DNA from 2 places in the Blautia caccae genome. Region 2 is predicted to be linked to the other one. Evidence: a T-box and tRNA genes for the amino acid it is inferred to sense, from the RefSeq annotation. Region 2 holds a T-box; the other holds one or more tRNA genes.

Region 1 (11,706 bases), on a different contig from region 2:
TTATGACATGGTCCCTGTGCAGCATATCATTCTGCGCAGGCCTTGTGATCTCAGCGATGTATCCTGTCTTCTCCTCATAATCCGATACTTTGTCCCCGTCCATATAGCCGGCCCAAATCTGCTTCTGCGTCTGTTCCGCCATCCTGACGATTCCCGCAGACAGGAAAAAGGAGATGACAATTGCAAAAGACATATAGAGCACGATAGTTTTTCTGAGCGAAAGATTTCTTATTTTTTCCATCGGTATCCACTTCCCCACACGGTCTCAATATATTCTGTGCCGGTGTACTCTCCTATTTTTCTGCGTATTCTCCGGATCAGCTCTGTGATCACCCTGCTGTCTCCCTCTGCATCATAGCCGCAGACTTTTTCGTAAATTCTCTCCTTGTCAAACACCTGGCCCGGATTCTTGGAAAGGAATTCCACAATGTCGTACTCCAGCTTTGTAAACTCCAGCTCATGGTCATCATAGAGGACTTTTCTGGCGCTGTAGTCTAAAAGCAGGCCCTCCCGGTATCGAAGCTGCGGCCTTTTCCTGTTTCTCTCTTCTCTCTTTATATGCGCCGCGATCCTGGCTTCCAGCTCTTTCAGGCTGAATGGCTTGACAATATAATCATCACCCCCCGAAAGCAGGCCGTTCACCCGGTCCTGCTCCTCCACTCTGGCTGTCAGAAACAGAATGGGACATGAGACAAATTCCCTTATTTTCACACACAGCTCCATTCCATCCATGCGGGGCATATTGATGTCCAGCAAAATCAGGTCCGGGGTATCTTCAATCCTCTTCAATGCCTCCAGACCGTCCTCTGCCAGCAAAATACGGTATCCCCTTAGGCGGAAATAATTCTCCAGCATTTTCAGGAGAGCTTTATCATCATCCACAAACAACAGTTTATACATATATCTTTCCTTTCAGGCTCTATGGGCACCTGTTTTTAAGACAGGGCCTCTTTTATTTTAAAACAGAACGAAAAAAACGGCGCACTTTTTCAAGGTGTCACCAGCTTTTTTGTATCTGCTTATTGTTCCTTCCATTCAGTTTCCATCTCTTCCACAAGATAATGATCACTGCGGCAGTGCATATCAGATATCCCTTCACTCATCTCCTGATACAATTCCGAATGATAAAAAAAATCCAGTGCCTGTTCCAATGGGATGTTGGCAGACCGGGCAAACATTTCAATGATTCTGGAATATTTACGCTGGAGTAATATACGGTTTGCCTGCATCATAACACCTCACTTTTCTGATAAATCAAGTATTTATCCAATATTTCCTGTGAACAGATGCAATATTGCAAATTAGGTTTCTCATACTTTAACCGCTGGATTGCCATATTTTTATCTATTAACCCGTCAAAAAACAGCTCAATTGTATCAAATACCTTATCATTTGCAACTCCTCCGATAATAATATCATACTGCCCTGTGTTCATGCCTCCTCTGCAAGTAATAATATAATCCAGCCATTCCTCTGAATAGCTGGAAAATTCTTTTATCCTGGCCTCATGACGCAGTTTCTTTTCATCCAATTCATACCAAGAGATCACACTTTTCCCTTTTTTCCGTTTAAAACGCAGAGACCATTTTTTCGCCTGTTCATATATGGGTGTAACATAAAATCCTTTTCCGAAATCAAGTGTGTCTCTTGAATAGGAGATATCCGGTTTTCTCACCTCTGTAAAAGAACCATGATATAAAATCATCCCACCACCCCTTCCTGCTGCATATAAGCGATAATATCATCCACTATATATTCTTTACCCAGCGTATGCAGAACTTCATAATTAGGAATAATATATTCTTTTAAAATACTGCTTTTTTCTGTCAGAAGCTCATATACTCTTTCTCCTTTGCATCCAAGCCTTTCAGCTACACTCTCGATGCAGAATACAGAAAATTCCAATTCCTTATCATTCATTGCCAATAACCCCGCTTCCGATTTTACAAATATGCTGCTGTTCAGTTCTATAACTAAAATTATACTATAAAAAACTGCAACATACAAATCAATCCTCCGGAAATCCTCCTGCATTTACCGTACAAAGTCAAGCTGTCAGCAAAACAAACGGCAAAACGGCATAGCCGAAATCGACTATGCCGCCTGCCGGAACAATACTTCTTTATTGAGGGACGCCTTGTCAGCCTCCCGGTTATCCTCATGTATTTTGTTTTATTTTGTCATAACCCTGCAGCCGTTTACCGGCAGCTTGGGCAGGTATTCAAAATACCAGTTCTGCCGTTCACCGGAATATTTCAGTATGGCAGGTATCCACGCATTGGAGACCTGCACATACACATATTGTTCCGGATGAACGGGTATCTTTTTGCTGCCGCCTTTCTCTTTGAGAACACAGGTGCAGCCATGATTCATTAAAGTTCCTATCATGTATGAAGCCTCCTTTACTCTTTTTATAATAAGAGTATACATGGTAATTATGACCATTATTTGGAAAAAATGTTAAGGGTTGGTGATATTTGTATGAAAATACTAAAGTTTTTATGAAAAGCAGCCGTTTCCTGCTCTTTTATGGGATGTGATAAATGAAATACATGGAGATAGCGGGATTCGAACCCGTGACCTATACGTTGCGAACGTATCGCTCTCCCAGCTGAGCTATATCCCCAAAAAAAGAATGGAAGCAAGGAGGCTCGAACTCCTGACCTTTCGCGTGTGAGGCGAACGCTCATCCCAGCTGAGCTATGCTTCCATATGGAATATTATAGCACTTTATCCGGGAAATGCAAGAGAATTTCCGGAAGATTGGTTGTAAATTGGTTGTATATAAATGACAGCAGTGAGACAGCCGAGATAAATATGACTTTACTCGATATAAAAATCTATTGCATCTGCGTTATTAATACTTATCATAGGTTCTCCCGAACCGCGTTCCAGTTCCTTCTCTTTGAACAGATCCTCCGGAACATTAACCGCGCTGTTTGGAATCGTGTTAAACTCCATCTTGATATTATCAGGTAATTTGTCGAAATAAACAGAAACATTCCGAAATGTATTTGACTCCAAACCATCCAGCATAATATTGTGATCCAGTTGATCAGCCATTAAATCAAGCACTACTGCGGAATCCCTGTTTGCCTGAATCCATACGTCTGAATTCAAGGTATTGAGATGAATCTGATTAAATTCACCGGTAGTTTCAATTTTTTCTAATTCTTTTGAGGGTATACAAATAACAATAGAACCCAGGATGTTGTTACTCGAATCCGCGTTATCCATCATCACACAAACATTAAGGCTGTTATCCTTTTCTTCACAACTGATTTCATACTTATTATCGGTATCTAAATCCGCGTTAATAAATTCAAAGCGGTTACTGTCACTCTGTTTTATAACAATGGATCTGGCATTGCCGCTTATATTAACACAGCGAATGTTTCCGACTGCAATATCATCATATATCTTTTTCTGGCCTTCCCCGCCCGCAGATATTAATGCATCCTTTTCTCCTGCACAAGCAGAAAATGCAGTCACACAAAAAATGCATAAACAGAGTAAATAGATTTTTTTTATTGTTCGTTTTTTCATTATAATTACCTTATATTTCATATATTCAGATAGCTGTAACAAATATAATCATATCACACAGCCTGATGATAAACAAGGAATACATGGCTCTGTATGTAAACGGCAAAATCTGTACTACAATTGAAACTCCGATATGTTATCAAAATCATTATTCAATACATAATAAACTTTATTTTGAAACGCAGAATATACAAATGAAACCCTTGTTGCCCAAAGCCCCTTTTGACATACCGATTTTAATACTTTGCATGCGTCAGAAACCGAAAATTTTTTATCATATGCTTCCAGTAATTCTTTAGCAGCTTCATATCTTGTATCGCCCGAAACAATATATGGCTTTGTAGTTTCCGGACTCAGTACGGAATAATTTGTAATCAGCGAAAATTCCTTCTGTTCGTATTTATAACCGATACCTGGTTCAATGATCAGTACACGTCCGTTTTTATCGGAGAGCATAGCCTGCATAGAAGCATCCGGAGCATAAATAATTTCCCGCTCTTGTACTATGTTCAGGGCTTCCTCAAAAGAAACCTCTCCTTTGATGAAATTTTCTGTCAACGCAGATATTGTATAGCAGTTTTCATCCTTTCTGTATGCCGCATTTTCGTTTCCATGAACGTAAAGCAGCGTCCCGACATTCCCGTTTTTATTCACTCCGTGAAAAGAATGGTATTTGTTATCCGGCATTTTTATGCCAATATAAAATCTATTTTTTTCAGTCACTACAGTATGCGTCCACACAGAAAGGTCAATATCGAAATTGAAACCTGTAATTGTGTCTACACCATTAAAAACAAATCTCGTACACATATCTTCACCTCTTGCTTCACTAATTAAAATAGTATTTTAACTAATTATATTAGTATATTATATTGAATTTGTAGAAATGTCAATATATATACACATTTTTCTAATAGAATTATTGACGATACTAATTTAATTAGTTAAAATTATGTCTATATTTATTTTATGAGGTGCATAACATGAAAACAACCAAGGAAGCAGTAATAAGAGCTGCATCTGACCTGGCAGATGAAAAAGGATTAAATAATGTTTCTCTAAAATCAGTTGCGGAAAAATTGAATATTCGTACCCCGTCTTTGTATAATCACATAGAAAGTCTGGATCATCTCCTTTTAGAAGTAGCTCATCAGGGCATGAGGTGTATGAATGATAGGATGACTCAGGCAGCCATTGGCAGCATTGGAGAGACAGCAATTCAAAAGGTTGCTGCTGCATATCTCGATTATATGATTGAGCATCCCGGAGTTTATGAAACGATTCAATGGATTTCATGGCACGGTACAGAAGAAACAAGCTCCATCTTTCATAATTATATCTTACTTTTATCAACCCTTATTCGCTCCTGCCCATTTAAAGAAGAAAACACAACAGATATTTTGAATATGCTGATGGGTACGCTTCATGGATACACAACTTTACAGCTAAGATACGCATTTTCAAATCCCGATAAAGTAAGGGATGGATTATGTAATGCTATCCATACATTATTTTTAGGTATACATCAGAAATACGATTAGCAAAATATTTATTAAAGATCGCTTTTCGATGGCGCGAATGCCTGCTGCCACTACTCTTATGCATGGTCAGCGCAGTAAATGCGCAGACCTGACTGAGCGGTTACAATAAATCTTCTTTTATCACTGCCATTTCCCCTGTTTCCTTCCGGTACAGTGTGTCAGAATCCGAACTCCCTGTAAACTGAGAATTTTCTTTAAAAAAATAAAACCTTTTTCTTCCTCCTCCGGTTATATATAATGGAAGACAGAAAGGGAGGCGCCTATGGATGACAGAAAAGCCATAAAAGAAATAAAAAAAGGCAATAAAGAATACCTGAATCTGCTGGCAGAAAAGTATTATGATGACATTTACCGCTTCTGCTGTTACCAGACCGGCGATCCCGACAGCTCTTATGATCTGGCGCAGGAGACGTTTCTTCGTTTTATCCGATATGTGGACATCTGCCGCTGCAAAAACCTGAAAGGCTACCTGCTGACCATAGCCAGAAATGTCTGTTATGACTACTTCGGCAGAGAGACTGCGGCGCACAGTCGTCTCTCCTATCTTCCTTGGGAGGAGGCCTGCCCGGAAACGCAGACTGCCGGTACAGCGGACACATTCCGGTCCCGAACCGATCTTCTGGAGGAAGTGATCCGGGAAGAAAACTCCCGGCAGTTGGTTCACGCACTTATGAAACTTCCCAAAATCCAACGGGAAGTCATTGTTCTTCACAGTCTCTACGGTCTGAAACACCGGGAAATCGCCCTGATAACCGGCACCAATTCGTCGACTGTGAAATCCCGTATGAAACAGGGTATGGACAAACTAAAACGCACTTTGAGAAAGGAGGATTTCTATGGCTGATAACAAGATAAAGATACCATTTCCACCCATAGACGAAGCCAGAAAAGAGGCATCTCTGCAAAAGATTCACAGAGAAATTTCTCATAAAAGCCTGCCCGTACCAGTCTCATTTCCGGAGCTGCTGCTGGACCAGATGCATTATATCTCACTGGAATACTGGGTGATACAGGCTTTCTTCCTGCTTGCCGTCGTACTCTTTACAACCTGTTTCGGTACCCTTATCAAGGACAGCGCGAGTATACTTCCCTCCGCCTGTGCCATCTCCTCCGGCCTGGGGCTGGCTGCTGTTCTGGAGCTTTCCAAAAGCCGCTCCAGGCATATGGCGGAGCTGGAACAGAGCTGCTGCTTCAACCTTGGACAGATCTGGTCGGTAAAGCTTCTTTTGTCTGCAGGACTTAACCTGTGCATTCTTACACTGCTCTTTTTTAGTGTACAGGGAAAAACAAAATACGGGATTTTTGCTCTCTGTCTGTACCTGCTCGTCCCTTTTGTTTTGTCCAATATCTGTTATTTTTTTCTGCTGACCACAAGGCGGTTCGCCTCACAGAAAGCCATTTTGTCGGGGACATTTCTGCTGCTGTGCCTGTTTTCCCTGTTCCCCACTGCCTTTCCCAGAGCCTATCTGGATGTTTATCTGCCTGTATGGGCCATAGTACTGGCAGCGGGGATCCTGCTTCTGGCCTTTGAACTTCACAGACTGTTCCACAGCTTAAACACAGGAGGTAAAGAACTTTGCTGGAACTAAAAATACAAAATATATCAAAACATTACAAAGAAAAAACCGCTGCCGATGACATCACCTTTACACTGAAAAACGGAGTGTACGGACTTCTGGGCGAAAACGGTGCAGGCAAAACCACACTGCTGCGCATACTCTGCGGCATTCTCATGCCCGACCGGGGAGATGTGACGCTGGATGGCATATCCATACGGAAAATGGGTGCCGGATACCGTACCCTGCTTGGCTACCTGCCGCAGGATTTCGGCTATTATCCCGACTTCACAGTGAAGCGCTACCTTCTCTATCTCGCCTCCCTAAAAGCGCTTCCCAGGGACAAGGCCCTTGTAAAATACAAGGAAATGCTGGAGCTTACCGGCCTGCTGGGAGAGGAAAAACAGAAGATCAAACATCTCTCCGGTGGTATGATACGAAGACTCGGCATCGCACAGGCCCTGTTAAATGATCCAAAAATCCTGCTTCTGGATGAACCTACCGCCGGCCTTGACCCAAAAGAGCGCATCCGATTCCGCAATATCATCAGTTCTCTGGGGCATGACCGAATTGTGCTTCTGTCCACCCATATCGTATCTGACGTGGCAAATACCGCTGACCGGATACTGATCATGCGGCGGGGAAAAATTATGGAAAACAGCACGCCGGACGCCCTGATACAGGCAACTTCCGGCCATGTATGGGAGTTTGTCACCACGCCTGCAAAGGCAGAAATATGCCAGAAACAGTTCACTGTATGCAATGTAAAGACCGAAGGAAATGAGCTTAGAATGCGCGTACTCTCAAAAGAATGCCCATTTGCCGGCGCCCTGGCAGTTGTGCCGGATCTGGAGGACGCCTATCTCTACGCAACAGAAAACAGGGAGGTACTTTGAAATGCTGTTCCGAAATGAATTCTATAAAATATGTTCAAGAAAAATACTCTTCACAGGAGTGCTGCTGGGCTTTTTATTCCTGGCCGCTTATTTTCAGATGTCCGCACTTGGCTCAGAAAGCGCTTATGTGGACGGGACCTGTCTGAGAAGAACCGACGCCATTCAATATAACAGAGAAACTGCCCGTCGCTTCGCAGGTCCCATGACCCGTGAAAAAGCCCAGGCTATCGTAGATGAATTCGGCTGGCACATCAATGAGAACGAACTGGAAATGTCGGAAACAGGGGATACCACACCTGGCTATTATGATAATTCCACCAGCCGCTTTGTAACCTACAATCTTTCCAATATCAGATCCAACGAAGGCACTCCCACTGCCCTTGCCGCATCAGAAAACAAGTACACCGAAGAGATGATGAACGGAGAATATGAGTACGGATACATGGGCGGATGGGATGACACATTCCGTGAAATGCACATGATGCTGCTCTGGATCGTCTCTGCCCTTGTGATCATTGCCTGTGCTCCTGTTTTCTCTGAGGAATATGCCGGGCAGACTGCAGGAATCCTGCTGACTACACAGAATGGAAAAGGTAAGACCGCAGCCGCCAAGATACTGGCCGCCTTTACATGGGCTGCCGGGATATATGTGCTTTTAACGCTTTTTCTTGTCGGTGCTTTCCTGTGTTTTTATGGCACGGATGGACTTTTTGTCAGTGCCGGCCTTTCTTTTCCTGACCTGATAACAGGAAGCGTCTTGTGGAATACCGATTCTCATAAACCGACAGGGATCGTACTGCTTCTCTATCTGATGGCAGGGCTTTTATCGGTTCTAGTGACCGCAGCTATCACCCTGTATATCTCCTCCGTAAAGAAAAGCACCTTTTCTGCCCTGCTGTGGTCAGCCGCCGCTTACCTGCTCCCTGCAGCCATTTACTCTGTCTTTCTTCTAGGTATGAGAGTTTCGAAAGTGATCATGCTGCTTCGTCTGCTGTTTAACAGCCTGCCCTTTTTCCTGCCTCTCCACGAGCTCACATCCACACCCGTTCTCTACCGCCTGTTCGGGTATCTCTTTTCGGGATGTATCCTGGTCTCAGGCTGTGTACTGGGGTGCAGAAAATACTGCCGATACCAGGTCGGAAAATGAGCCTGGATGCCTGTTTACGGATAATATTTGGTGTCATATATTGGAAATATATGTATTTCTGGAGCAATAAAAGGGATTTTTCCTTTTACTTTTGGGAATTTACAGATAAACTTTGAAATCGTCTTGAAAATTATATGTATTTCAAGATTATCAAAAGCCATTTTTCTAAATTTTTACAGATAATATTGTTCCGGATGTGATATTTAGATGTAAAAACGTTGATAACGAATACTTCTGCCCAATATTTTACAGATAGAAAATGTGTTCATAGACAAATTATATGTAATTGTCATTCCTGCAGGTATTACAGGTATGGTACAAGTTCCGGCCGGCTTTTCACTGGCATAGCTTGGACTGGTGCCTTCCCTATGGCACAGCTTTAACCTGGCGCTTTCCCTATGGCACAGCTTTTACCTGGTGCCTTCCCTATGGCACAGCTTTAACCTGGCGCTTTCCCTATGGCACAGCTTTTACCTGGCGCCTTCCCTATGGCACAGCTTTGATCTGGCGCCTTCCCTACGGCACAGCTTTGATCTGGCGCTTTCCCTATGGCACATCTTTGACCTGGTGCCTCCCCTATGGCATAGCTTTGACCTGGTGCCTCCCCTATGGCCTGCCGAAGCTTCCCTCTGGCACAGCAATGGCCTGCCGAAGCTTCCCTCTGGCACACCAATGGCCTGCCGGGGCTTCCCTCTGGCACACCAATGGCCTGCCGGAGCTTCCCTCTGGTACACCAATGGAGGGCTGCGGCGCTGAACCATAACAGCGCAGCAGCCCTCTGCCAAAATTTCCTAATATCTTAAACGGCCCCACACCGTCTTTTTCCTCTGACCATCCCGTCCGAAAGGCTTTTTACTGCTCTTCCAGAATCAGCAGATTCCATTTCTGCAGCATCAACTGATCTCCTGCCTTCTTTGTTTCACCGGAAAACAGTTCTGTCCATGTACCTTCCGGGCACACAGCCTTCTGTTCTTCGCCGGAATAATTGAGGAAATAATATATCTGTTTTCCCATCTGGTTTCGTCCGCCTCTGACAATCACCGGGAATCCGCAGGAACCGGGGTTCGGCCGGATCTCACATTCCTTCAAGAACTCTCCCATGAGTTTTTTCAGCAGTTCTGAGCTGAACATACATCCTAAATACACTGCTTTTCCTTTGCCAAAGGTATTCTCAGTCACTGCTGCATACTGTCCCCAGTTATCATGCACATACCCAAGAATCGTCTCTGCTCCTTTTGGCTGAATGCATTCCAGAAATACTTTTACTTTCTCTTTATCCTCTCTGCCGCAGAGCCTGCCTTCCAGATACGTCTCGGCAGTCTCCTCCGGATATGTGAACTGGTTATACATAATTCCAAAGCATTCTGACAGAATATGGGGCTGTGAATCGTGATATACCTTCACATTTTCATTGGTATATCCCGTCTTGAAGGTACCTACCAGGCAGCCGCCCTTTTCCGTAAAGGAGCGGATTCTAAGCAGTGTCTCTTCCGGCACACAGTAGAGCGCCGGAAGGATCAGCATCTTATAATCATCCAGGTTTTCCGCCTCAGGTGATACAAAATCACACTCCACATTCATCTCATACAGAGCGTCATAGATCCAGCGTACCACATCGTTGTAGGATATCTCTGTGCCTCCTCCGATGGGGAACCATTTCAGCCCTGTCAGTGCCTCATTGCTCACCATAATGGCAGCCTTGTTCTGCTTCTTCAGATGAATGAGATGGCTTCCCAGACGTTTCATCTCACTGCCGATGACAACCGCTTCTTTATATGTCTTATTCTCTGCAAAATCATGGCTTAACAGCCCCCGCCAATACGTCTCAAAAGAGTTATGGATGGAATGCCAGTGCCAGTATTCCACGCATTCCGCTCCTCCTGCCAGATGGGAAAAGGCCTGCAGCCTGAGCTGGCCGTCATAGGGCACCCACTGGGCAAACCCCTGCGCCTCTGTCTCCAGCACATAGTAATTATCCTGTTTCAGGGAGCGGGTCATATCTCCGCCAAAGGCGATCTCCTTTCCCGTCAGCTTTGACTGGGTGGGATGGTAGATGTCGCAGCCTGCAATATCCAGACATTTGGCAGCCCGGAAATGGTCCACATCCGGCTGTACGCCAAAGGAATAATTTCTCCATTCAAAATCAAAATTCTGGGTGATAAACTGGTCTTCCCTCTTATATTCCCGCACAATCTCTGCCTGCCAGGACAGAAATTCTGTCACAAGGCTGCGTTGGAATTTCTCAAACTCACAGCCCAGGCTGCCGTTGATAGTCCCCCTCACATCCGGGAAATCCTCCCAGGAATGAAGGGCATTGCTCCAGTAATTCATTCCGAACTCCCGGTTCATGGCCTCCACATCGCCCTGGAATTTTTCCTTTAAGTATTCGACAAATTCCTCCTGTACCCGCTCTCCTGAGGTGCCGTAATGTTTTGTCTCATTGTCGATCTGATAGCCTATGATACATTTTCTGTCCTTCACATGCTCCATCAGTTTTCTTATGACACGCTCGCTGTAGAACCGGTAATGGCGGTTTGTGATGTCCATGATTTGTCTGGCCCCGTAGATGCCCCGGCCCTGTCTGGTCACTGCCATCACATCCGGATGCTTTTTCTCCATCCATGCCGGAATGGCATAGGTCGGCGTACCCACGATCACATGAATCCCCGCTTCCTCCATGGCATCCAGAACTCTGTCAATGTGGTAAAAGTCAAATACACCGTCCTGGGGTTCCAAAGTACTCCAGGTGGATTCTGCGATCCTTACCAGATTAATCCCTGCCTTTTTCATCATCTCCACGTCTTTTTCCAGTCTGTCATAAGGCATATATTCGTCGTAATATGCTACCCCATAGAGTAATTCTTCCATATATTTTTCTGCTGTCCTTTCTGGTTGATATTCATGGCAGCTTTACTTTGAAGGGGCAATGACCGGAACCTTTTCTCCGGCTTTTTTCATCTCCTCCTGAAGCTCTTTGGCAAGCTGCGCTCTGATATCTCTATACTTATCATCTTTTGCCA
Region 2 (11,706 bases):
TTTATCTCCCCGGCAAGATACAAGGAACCCACAACGAACATCAGGCCGTCCCCCTTCAGGGCGTATGCCTTCTCAAATGCCTCTCCCGAATCCGGCACTGCCATTACACTGCTGCATCCGTTTGCCCGGAACAGCTCTGCCAGCTCTTCTGATGACTGCTTCCTGCTGCCCCATATCTCTGTTGTCACCACATTGGCAAATCTGAGTCCGCTGCAGACTCTGCGAATCATATCCTCATAGTCCTTATCCGAAACAGTGGCAAACAAAAGCGTTATGGAAAACTCCTCCTGAAAATGCCGGACTGTCTCCACAAACTGGGCAACCCCGTCCTCATTGTGGGCACCGTCCACGATCACTCCCGGAAGTATGGTCTCCATTCTGCCCTGCCATTTTGTATGTTCAAGGCCCTTTTTCAAAGTTTCCTTTCCTATCCCGTGGTTTTCCCTGAGGACACCCATTGTCTCCACTGCCAGTGAGGCATTCATCATCTGGTATTTTGCAATAAACGGAACAAACAGCTCTGTCGTCCCGTAAACAGCGGAATCAAAAGTAAAACCGATTCCTTTTGGCGTGTAGGATAAAAGCTTCTGGCTTTCTGCCCTCACCTCATGGGCGGGACATCCAAGCTCCTCCGCCCGGCTGCGGATCACAGCGGCTGCTGTCTCGTTGTTCGCGTCAAAGATGACCGGCACACCCTTCTTGATTATGCCAGCCTTCTCCCCGGCTATCTTGTCGATGGTATCTCCCAGATATTCCACATGGTCCAGACTGATGGATGTGATGACACAGGCTAATGGATTCAAAATGGAGTTGGTAGCGTCAAGTCTTCCCCCAAGGCCTGTCTCAAGTACAACAATATCCACATCCTCATCTTCAAAAATCAGCATTCCCATGAGAAACAGGAACTCAAAATATGTGGGATGGTAATCCCCCTGCTCCACAAGGCGGTCGGAAAGCTCCTTCACCTTCAGAAAAGCCTCCAGAAATTTTTCATCTGAAACCATCTGTTCATTGATCTGGAATCTCTCATTGATCTTCATCAGGTGCGGGGATGTAAAAAGTCCGCATCTGTAACCGCCTTCCTCCAGCATGGTGGACAGAAAAGCGCAGACGCTTCCCTTTCCGTTGGTTCCTGCCACATGGATTATCTTTCTATTTTTATCGGGACTGCCCAGCATGTCCAGGCATTTCCTGGTGTGTTCCAGTTTGTTTTTCGTTGTAAATTTTGGAATTTCTTCAATGTATGCTGCTGCTTTTTCATAAGTAAACAAAAGCGTTTTCCTTCTTTCCGTCTTTGGTAAGCCTTATCTATATAGGAAAGTCACCACTTCCCCTTATAAGGACAAGACCGTCTGCTGCAGTCCGGACAGTAGCCGCCGGATTGTAACAGGTCACTTATCATTATAATGAAGTGGTGACAATATGCAAGCAAATTATGTCGGTTCTTTTAAAAGTTTTTAATTCTGGACCGGGTTTTCCACATCAGGTACCTCTATCGGCCCTTCTCCGGCGGCTGTCCCGGTGTTATTTTCTTCCCCTATGGGATTCCCGGCGGCGCCGCCTTCTTTGTTCGCCGCATTCGGGTCAATGGTGTCCGCCCCGCCTTCTTTGTTCTCATCGTCCAGAGGCGGTACCTCCGGAGTCAGCGGCTCCACAGGCACTTTGTAGATAATACTGTCGGTTCTGGTGAGTACCTTGCGGGTGGAACTGTTGCTTCGGATCGCTACATCCACCTCATCCCCGTCTTTTAACTCCACATCATTCAGCAGAAGTGTGGTTGGGCTGATATAGGTGGTTTCCAGAAGTTCACCGTTCACCTCCACATACGCGGACTGGGTGAAGTTCTCACCGGTGATATAATACCTGCCGTCTGAGATCTTCTCGATCTTATCAAGCACAGCGTCTTTTACTCCCAGATGCATCTCTGTCCGTTCAAAAGGATTCTCACCGTCGTAGACATACTGTTTTCCATACAGGATATCATACTGGAGGGTTTCCAGATCCACCTGGTAATTTTTCGTCTGCCTTCTGGCCTGATGGAAGCGGAAAATATTTCCCTCATGGATTCCCACACGGTCCATCACCTCTGCTGCCATCTGGTAGGCTGCCACATTGGCATCCTTCTTCTCAAGCCCCATATTGTCCCAGATCACATACTCTGTCTGGAACAGATAGCGGTTCTTCACATCCTTGACCTTCAGACCCATGGTCGGAAGGTGGTCACCGTACATGACAAGCACAACGTCCTCATCATATTCGGCCAGAGTTTCCGTAAGCTGCTTGACAAACTGGTCCATCTCATAAATCTGGTTGCAGTAATACTCCCATTTATTATTGACAGCTTCGGACTCTCCGCCGGTGACGGTGATCTTGGGGTCATCGATCATAGGCTCCTCCGGATAATCCCCATGGCCCTGTACGGATATGGTGTAAATGTAATCCGGGTCGTCGGATGATTCCAGTGCTTCCATAATATATTTTGTCAGGTTCCTGTCGCGCATCCAGTCATTTGGATTAGTGTCATCCTGCTCTGACATGTATTCCTCTGAGGTAAAACTGTCAAATCCCAGATTGGCGAATACATTCCTTCTGCCGTAAAAGTTTGCCTCATTGTTGTGTATGGCATGGGTGCTGTATCCCAGATTCTTTAACACATAGGGCGCGCTCTCACAGGTGGTCTCTTTTAAGATACTCTTGTAGGGGTATTCCCCCGGTCCGAAATAGCGCAGGCTCATGCCCGTGATGGATTCAAACTCCGTATTGGCTGTTCCCGCGCCCACACTGGGCACCTTGTAGTAGCCTGAGGAATATTCCTTCATCAGTTTCCTGAAGGTTGGAATCGGGTCCTCAGAAATCTTCAGGAAGTTCACCAGCGTAGGATCAAAGAAGGACTCAAGCTGCAGGAAAATAATATTGGGACGTTTTTCTCCCGTCTCGGCAAGGCCGCTCTCGCTCTTCTCGATTCTTTTGATGGATGCCTCAGAGTAATCCCTGGGACAGCTGATGCCTGTGTTAAATATGGTGGTTGCCAGACAGTAAGGATATCCATAGTCTTCATAGGCAAACGCAATATTTCCGAAATAGTTGGACAATACCCTCTTCTCCAGTGCCAGCTTGGTAGTTCCGGCAAATGCCAGCACCCCGGCCAGCACCAGAGGGATATTGAGTTTATATGTCATTTTTCCCTGATACTTCGGTCCCTTCAAAAACAGAAATACCAGTCCAATGAGCGCCGCTGCTGCCAATATGATCACGATCACAAAAAAGACAGGTGACAGATACTTATTGGCGATTTTAAACGCATCTGTGATCAGGTGCAGATCCGGCCCGGTGAAGGGAGTGACACGGTTTGCCAGAAGCACGCCGTTGATAATTCCCAGTACCAGCCAGAAGATAGCCAGAAGGGTTCTCATAAAAACCCTCCGGCGCACCAGATATACTAACAGTGTGGTAGTGAAGATCAGAAAGGAATTGTAGAGAAACACCAGAGGCCTTTCCGTCATGTAAGTGTATGCTTCGCGGACGGAATGTCTGGAGATTGCTTCTATCACAAAATACCCCATCATAACCACTACCATCTGAATCGGCAGAGAAAGCCGGTTCAGATATTTTAACCACTTCTCATTCATATATTTAACTCTCCTATAGCCTGCGCAGTTATCTGCCAAGCTGTGCAAGCCTTTCCTTTACCTGTTCCATCATATTTGTGTATTTTTCAAGTTTGGCCTTCTCCTCAGCCACCTTGCTCTCGGGAGCTTTGCTCAGGAACCGTTCATTGCTCAGCATTCCATTTACACGGGCAAGCTCTTTGTTCAGGCGTTCGGCCTCTTTGTTCAGACGCTCAATTTCCTTCTCGATATCCACCAGCTCCGCAAAAGGCATGTAGATGACTGCCTTTGAAGTTACCGCAGAGACAGCGTCATCCGCAATTCCCGTCTTGTCAGCCTGGATGGTCACTTCGCTGGCATATCCCAGAGCTGCGAAGAAGACTTTTCCGTTCTCAAAGACCTGACGGATCTCCTCCTCCTCTGATACCACGTATACTTTCGCCTTTTTACTTGGTGGTACATTCATATCGGTACGAACATTCCGGATGCTTCTTACAGCTTCCTTGATGATCTCAACCGCGCGCTCATCCTCTGTGAAGTTCCATGCCTCTGTCTTCACCGGCCAGGAAGCGATCATGACGGACTCTTCCTCAGGGTGAAGGGTGCAGAAGATTTCCTCTGTGATAAAAGGCATATAAGGATGCAGAAGCTTCAGCGCATTGCCCAGAACGGTCTTCAGTGTCCAGAGGGCTGCTGCCTTGGTGTTGTCCTCGTCATTGTACAGCCTTGGTTTTACCATCTCAATATACCAGTCACAGAATTCTTCCCAGATAAAATCATATACTTTCTGAACCGCAATGCCCAGCTCGTATTTGTCCAGATTCTCTGTAACTTCCTCTGCCAGTTTGTTCACTTTGGAGAGGATCCACTTATCCGCTCCGGTCAGGGTATTCAGGTCAATCTCAGCGGGAACCTCCGCTTTTTCCAGGTTCATCATTATGAAACGTGACGCGTTCCATACCTTGTTGGCAAAGTTGCGGCTGGCTTCCACTCTCTCCCAGTAGAAACGCATATCATTGCCCGGCGCGTTTCCTGTCATGAGGGTGAGGCGCAGGGCATCAGCGCCGTATTTATCAATAACCTCCAGGGGATCAATGCCGTTCCCCAGGGATTTGCTCATCTTGCGGCCCTGGGAATCACGCACCAGACCGTGGATGAGAACATGGTGGAACGGTGTCCTGCCTGTCTGCTCCAGACCTGAGAATACCATACGGATAACCCAGAAGAAAATAATATCATAGCCTGTTACCAGCACATCTGTGGGATAGAAATAATCCATCTCTTCCGTTTTCTTCGGCCATCCCAGTGTGGAGAAGGGCCAGAGGGCGGAGGAGAACCAGGTATCTAAGGTATCCTCATCCTGTGTCAGATGCTCACATCCGCATTTTGGACAAACTTCCGGCATGTCACGGGTTACCACTACCTCACCGCATTTGTCGCAGTAATAAGCAGGGATCCTGTGTCCCCACCAGAGCTGGCGGGAAATACACCAGTCACGGATATTCTCCAGCCAGTGCATATAGATTTTATCAAAACGGTCCGGTACGAACTGCAGACTTCCGTCTTCCAGTGTCTTAATGGCAGCCTCTCCCATCTCTTTCATTCTGACAAACCACTGGGGCTTGATCATTGGCTCCACTGTAGTGCCGCAGCGGTCATGGGTTCCCACACTGTGGGAATGAGGCACTACCTTTACCAGCAGCCCCTGCTCCTCCAGGTCTCTGACCATGGCTTTTCTGGCCTCATAGCGGTCCATTCCTGCATATTTGCCGCCCAGCTCATTGATGGTGGCATCGTCGTTCATGATGTTGATCTCCGGCAGGTTATGGCGTTTTCCCACTTCAAAGTCATTGGGGTCGTGGGCCGGTGTGATCTTCACGCATCCGGTACCAAACTCCTTGTCTACATATTCATCTGCCACAACCGGGATTTCCCTGTCTGTGAGCGGCAGCTTCAGCATTTTTCCAACCAGGTCTTTGTATCTCTCATCCTCCGGATTGACAGCAACCGCCGTATCACCCAGAAGCGTCTCAGGACGTGTGGTGGCAATCTCCACATAACGGCCCTCTTCCCCTGCGATGGGGTAATTGATATGCCAGAAAAATCCGTCCTGGTCCTCATGCTCTACCTCTGCGTCGGAGATGGATGTCTGGCATACCGGACACCAGTTGATAATACGGGATCCTTTGTAGATGTAACCTTTTTCGTATAATTTAATGAAAACTTCCTGTACAGCCTCGGAACAGCCCTCATCCATGGTGAAACGTTCTCTGTCCCAGTCAGCGGAGGCGCCCAGCTTTTTCAACTGGTTGATGATCTTGCCGCCGTATTCCTCTTTCCACTCCCAGGCGTGTTTCAGGAATGCTTCCCTTCCGATCTCGTTCTTGTCAATGCCCTGTTCTTTCAGCTTCTCAATAACTTTGACCTCTGTGGCAATGGCTGCATGGTCCGTGCCCGGCTGCCACAGTGCTTCGTATCCCTGCATTCTCTTGAATCGGATGAGGATATCCTGCATGGTCTCATCCAGTGCGTGTCCCATATGAAGCTGTCCTGTTACATTGGGCGGAGGCATCACAATGGTAAATGGTTTTTTATCTCTGTTTACTTCGGCGTGGAAATATTTGTTGTCCAGCCATTTCTGGTAAATTCTGTCTTCCAGTCCCTTGGGGTCATAAGTTTTGGCAAGTTCCTTGCTCATAATCTCCTCCTTAAAATGAAATGGAATCCCGCGTGCAGCCATCTTCCTTTTGTATGCATAGAGTATCCTGCCCGGCAGACGTTTTGTGTTACAATAAAAAACGCCCTCTACAGAATAAACTGTAAAGGGCGAAATCTTCCGCGGTACCACCTTTTTTTCTCACTCATGTCCGTTAACGCAGACTACGCGTGAAGGCCTACTCCTGATTCATCCTTTACAAACCACTCTGTTCAGCCCTCCGGTTCAAAAGCTACCTTCCATCCGTTCCTCTGAAACGACCTTGCAGCCGGTGGGTCGTTCTCTCTGCCAGTTTCCGGGATGTACTCCTCTTTCTCATCACCTTTTCATACGTCCCATCATAATCACATTGTTCTCTTTTGTCAAGTGAATAAATTGTGAAGAAATAAAAATAAGCCCGTATCTGCGGACTTATTCCTCATTTGTTCGTAATACACGCTATCCTATGCGGGATATTATCCCTCTGATTTCATCCCGGTTCCTTCTATATAAAAGGGTGCGGTTACACCGGGAATAAAAATCAGAGGAATCCCAGCCGTTTAATCTGGTGCATAATTCTATAAATTCAGGTTTCGGCCTTTCGGCATTCCATAATAAGAATCTCACATGGAAGATTCAGGTTCTAAACTTTGCACGGAAGTTCTCACCCTACTGCCATCAAGCAGGTTTCCTGGCTCATGGTTCATCGCTCAGCCGCCTTCTCACACTTTCATGCAATGGCATTTTGGCTTCGCTTCCCATTTACAGTGACCGCATCGCTCAGGATTTGCACCTGATTCCCTTTTCACCAGCACTGTGCGGCCAGTGCGGATGCACTTGATCGTTTTATGGAATTATACATATTTATGTTACCATTCTGCAAAGGTTCAGTCAACCCCCATTTACAATACGGACCGCTTTTACGATACACCGTCCGTCTTCTTGCTCTCCCGTCTTCTTCTTGTCATAATGCCGCCGATTCGTCCGGTCTCCTTGGCAGAAAGGCTCTTCCAGCCCGACTCCAGAACCTGATCAAGCAGTCCCAGTTCCTCTGCGATTTCATATTTCAGCATCTCCTCACGGGGGATCTTATTTAAGTCAATCTTCTCATCGTTTTTCTTGTTCATGAAAAGTCACACTCCTTCATAAATAATTAAAGTCTCTTTCAAGTATGACCTGTTCTTTTCATTTTAAACATATCTGAAAAAAATGTTGTTATACGGCAGAGGTACTTCCGTCAGTCTGCCGCGCTTTGGGGATTCCAGATGTTCCCTGTTTCATTCCCTCGCTTATCATGTTATTATTGCTCTTGTAACAATTACATAATATTTTCGTAACAATTCAAGGAGGTCTCTATGAAACATAAAATATTACCAGGTTTTCTTGCGCTGGCTGTTGTCAGCGCCATGGGAATGGCTCCGGCCACTGTGCAGGCTGCCGGCATTGAAGATGTAAAGCAAAATCTGCAGGGCAAGGGTATCATCGTAGCCGGAAATGTCTCCAATCTGGACGAATTAAAACAAAAGCTGGAAAGCATGGGAATTGACTGCTCTATCCCCGGCTGGCTGGAATCCCTCTGCCCGGAACTCCCGGGAATCGGACAGCCGGGAGACCCGGATACTCCGGACAACAACCAGCCGGAAAACCCAAGTGTCCCGGATGACAACCAGTCAGAAAATCCGGGCACTCCGGACAATAACCAGCCCGAAAACCCGAGCACTCCGGACGGCAGCCAGCCGGAAAATCCGGGTACTCCGGACAACAACCAGCCAGAAAATCCAGATGCTCCGGATGACAACCAGCCAGAAACCCCGGGCACTCCGGACGGCAGCCAGCCGGAAAATCCGGGTACTCCGGACAACAACCAGCCAGAAAATCCAAGTGTCCCGGATACTGACACAGAAAACGCCAATTTTGTCCGGCAGGTAGTAAATCTTGTCAACCAGGAGCGTGCCAAAGCTGGCCTGTCACCTGTAACAGCTGACACTTCCATCCAGGCTGCCGCTCAGGTCAGAGCAAAAGAGATTGAAAAGTCCTTCTCACACACCCGTCCTGACGGAAGTTCCTTCAGCACAGCGCTGACCCAGCAGGGTGTCACTTACCGCGGCTCAGGCGAAAACATTGCATGGGGTCAGAAAACCCCGGAACAGGTTATGAACGGCTGGATGAACAGCGATGGCCACAGAGCCAACATCCTCAACAAAAACTTCACAAAAATAGGCGTAGGCTACCACCAGAACGCCTCCGGTACCAATTACTGGACCCAGTTATTCACTTACTAAAACACACACAATCATAAGTACACACCACACATAAAAATACAGAGGCTGCAGTGTTCCCCCACTGCAGCCTCTGTATCTTTATGTTTGTCTCTTATCGCTTTTCTTTATTTTGGAATTATAATTGAGGCAATAATGTACGCCACAATTCCGGTCCATACCATTCCAAAGCAGGAAAGGATTACCCATGCAAGCCTCACCAGCGTAGGATCAATATTGAAATACTCCGCAATCCCTCCGCATACTCCTGTCAGCATATAATTTGTAGATGACCTATACAATCTCTTATCAGACATAACCATTCTCCTTTCATCTGAAAACATTTTCTATTTATCTATTCCTGTCGCCGGTTCCCGCAAATCAGTCCCCGTTTTCAAATAGTATATCCACACTGCCCATTCCGCACTCTATCTCCAAATATTTCGGAGCATTGCTGTCACCAGTCCTCAGGGAACTGACGCCGCTGTGAGATTCGCTGCCCACATTGACGGACCCTAAGCCACAGTCTATATCTGTGCTGTAATCCTGGCGTTTTCCCGCTAATCTGGCGTTTACCGTGCCCATTCCGCAGTCCAGGGAACCTGTATTGAATTCTATAAAGGCAATATCCATTGTTCCCATACCTGCTCCCAGTTCTGCTTCATCGGCCCTGATGATTCCGGTAGTCTCCGCACTGCCTGCCCCTACATACATAGTAAGCTTTTCTGCCTCTAAATCCTGAACCTCCAACGCTCCTGCCCCGATATGGAGTTCTGCTTCCTCAAACTTTTTGTCTTTCGGAATCTCAATCTGAATCGGATATTTTTCTATAGAACGTCTGCGGTAGGATCTTTCTACGGAGAGCCGGCCGTCATCTTCGTCAAAATTCACCTTATCCTTATTGGAATAGACTCTGACGCGTATCTTATTCTTGTCTGAAGAACGGATCACGGAAACATAAGCATATTTTGTATCCACATCCAGTTCCCTTACCTGGTCTGCGTCAAATTCAAACTCCTTATCCGCTTCTCCTTTCAGCGTATCTTTAATATTGTCGAGAGATTCTGTAAATTCATAATCATTGTCATAACGCATCCAGCTTTTAAAAGGAATCCAGTTAATTCCATTCTCTGCAGCCGTTGCCACCCCTTCCCAGGTAGCCCCCATAACGAGGCCCGATAAAAACAGGGCACCTCCCACAACCGCCAGCACTAATGCTGTGATCAGACAGAATTTCGTAAACTTTTTCATGAATGGTCACCTCCCCTTATTCCTCTGTGCACAATCCTCTGGATCAAATCTATGACCCAGCGGAACACAGCCGGTACCACCTTAACCACAACCAGGACAAATACCAATATCAGCAGAATCCCAATGGCTGACAACATAATTCCCGCACCGGAAAAAGCCAATGCCGCCGCAGGATTCCCCAACATATGAATCAGTGCATAAACCACCATGGCAATACCGCCGCCCAGCAGCCCTACGCCGCATCCCAGGATTCCTGCAAAGATTCCGAGCAAACCAAGCAGCAGTCCGAAAGGTACGCCGAGAATTCCAATACCGATTCCTCCCACCACCGGGACAGCAATGATGACACATATGATAATGATGCCCCACATAAGCCCGCTTCTGTTTCTCTGGTGCTTTGCCGAACCGTAGCCGTGTCTGCTGTAGGGGCCGTTATATCCGTTCCCCTCCTGCTGTCTCTGTTCCTCTTTGTCTGTGTTTTCCTTTTTCGTATCTGCACCTGCGCGTTCCGGCATATCCCTGTCATCAAATATCCCGTCGCTGTATCCGGTCTCCGTGTATTCTCCGTACTCCTTGCGGCTCCCTCCCAGGTCGGCCTTGATAATGGCAGCCACCTTGCCGGGACTTCCCAATTCCTGAATGACAGAGGATTCGTTTTCAGCCCCTGCATCATCAAAATAATTATTGTAGAATTCCAGTGCTTCCTCTCTCTCCTGCACCGGAATATCCCAAAGCAGCCGTTCCAGCTGCGCTAAAAATTCCCTTCGACTCATTTTGGTATCCCTCCCTCGAACAATCTGGAAATTTTTGTGGAATAGTTTTTCCACTCTGTCTTATAAAGATTCAGCTGTGCCATACCTCTCTCTGTCAGCTTATAGTATCTTCGGTTCCTGCCCCCGTACTCCTGATCGTAAGTCTCCAGGCATTCATCCTTCTGAAGCCTTCTGAGTACCGGATACAGTGTGGATTCGGATACCTCCAAAACCTGCCGTACATCCTGGGTGATCTTATACCCGTATGTGCCGTCCGCCTCCTTGGAGACAACCGCCAGTACAATTGCATCCAGCAGCGCGGCGCCTGTATTAAAAACCATATGCTCACTTCCTTTTCTATATATAAGCCGTCTGCACTGCCAACGGCCGACTCCCGATATGATACTGTAATGCTTCGGGATATTTAGGATTTGTATAATATTATATTTTTTACAATACTATTTTATATTTAATACTATACGCTATATAATATAGTTTTGTCAATAGTATTATATGAAAAATATTTATTCCAGCTGTTGGGATATGGAAGATTGTATCGCAGCAATGATTTTACCTGTAATTCTCATTCAATATTTCGGCCTTATATGTATTATGGACATATGAAAATTGGTTTTTTTCTCAATTTACCACTAATTTCTCTCACTACGTTCTATTCTATCTGTAATCCTAAAGGCATAAGTCCGCTTTTCTTCCTTTTTTACCTATAAATCCCCACACTTCGTTACACTCTATCTGTATTCCTAAGGGCCCAAGCACACTTTTCTTCCTTTTTTACCTATAAATCCCCACACCATGTTACACTCTATCTGTATTCCTAAGGCCCAATCCTAATTTTCTTCCTTTTTTACCTATAAATCCCCACACTACGTTACACTCTATCTGTATTCCTAAAGTCCCAATCCTACTTTTCTTCCTTTTTTACCTATAAATCCCCACACCATGTTACACTCTATCTGTATTCCTAAAGGACCAAGCACACTTTTCTTCCTTTTTTACCTATAAATCCCCACACTGCATTACATCCTATCTGTATTCCTAAAGGTCCAAGCACACTTTTCTTCCTTTTTTACCTATAAATCCCCACACCATGTTACACTCTATCTGTATTCCTAAAGGCCCAA

The links. A T-box is a leader RNA that pairs with one kind of tRNA and senses whether it is charged. The one in region 2 lies ahead of WMO65_RS12570 (valine--tRNA ligase), so its partner is inferred to be a tRNA-Val.
Region 1: it encodes a tRNA-Val, which carries the amino acid that the T-box ahead of WMO65_RS12570 (valine--tRNA ligase) is inferred to sense. The anticodon was not compared.

The regions. Positions count from the first base shown of each region.
Region 1 covers NZ_JBBMFP010000004.1:226,544-238,249, forward strand. Annotated here, with positions in the region: gene WMO65_RS06125 (HAMP domain-containing sensor histidine kinase) at 1-241, opposite strand, end outside; gene WMO65_RS06130 (response regulator transcription factor) at 229-900, opposite strand; gene WMO65_RS06135 (DUF3791 domain-containing protein) at 1,020-1,229, opposite strand; gene WMO65_RS06140 (DUF3990 domain-containing protein) at 1,229-1,705, opposite strand; gene WMO65_RS06145 (DUF3791 domain-containing protein) at 1,702-1,920, opposite strand; gene WMO65_RS06150 (hypothetical protein) at 2,173-2,388, opposite strand; tRNA gene WMO65_RS06155 (tRNA-Ala) at 2,554-2,626, opposite strand; tRNA gene WMO65_RS06160 (tRNA-Val) at 2,637-2,710, opposite strand; gene WMO65_RS06165 (hypothetical protein) at 2,824-3,546, opposite strand; gene WMO65_RS06170 (Ntn hydrolase family protein) at 3,661-4,356, opposite strand; gene WMO65_RS06175 (TetR/AcrR family transcriptional regulator) at 4,530-5,087, shown strand; gene WMO65_RS06180 (RNA polymerase sigma factor) at 5,350-5,931, shown strand; gene WMO65_RS06185 (hypothetical protein) at 5,924-6,676, shown strand; gene WMO65_RS06190 (ABC transporter ATP-binding protein) at 6,664-7,539, shown strand; gene WMO65_RS06195 (ABC transporter permease subunit) at 7,541-8,686, shown strand; gene WMO65_RS06200 (hypothetical protein) at 9,293-9,499, opposite strand; gene WMO65_RS06205 (beta-galactosidase) at 9,539-11,554, opposite strand; gene WMO65_RS06210 (sulfatase family protein) at 11,597-11,706, opposite strand, start outside.
Region 2 covers NZ_JBBMFP010000010.1:38,324-50,029, forward strand. Annotated here, with positions in the region: gene WMO65_RS12560 (bifunctional folylpolyglutamate synthase/dihydrofolate synthase) at 1-1,271, opposite strand, end outside; gene WMO65_RS12565 (LTA synthase family protein) at 1,458-3,629, opposite strand; gene WMO65_RS12570 (valine--tRNA ligase) at 3,658-6,306, opposite strand; T-box leader at 6,428-6,652, opposite strand; cobalamin riboswitch at 6,968-7,159, opposite strand; gene WMO65_RS12575 (alpha/beta-type small acid-soluble spore protein) at 7,224-7,430, opposite strand; gene WMO65_RS12580 (CAP domain-containing protein) at 7,659-8,585, shown strand; gene WMO65_RS12585 (PspC domain-containing protein) at 8,690-8,878, opposite strand; gene WMO65_RS12590 (DUF4097 family beta strand repeat-containing protein) at 8,943-9,812, opposite strand; gene WMO65_RS12595 (DUF1700 domain-containing protein) at 9,809-10,585, opposite strand; gene WMO65_RS12600 (PadR family transcriptional regulator) at 10,582-10,905, opposite strand.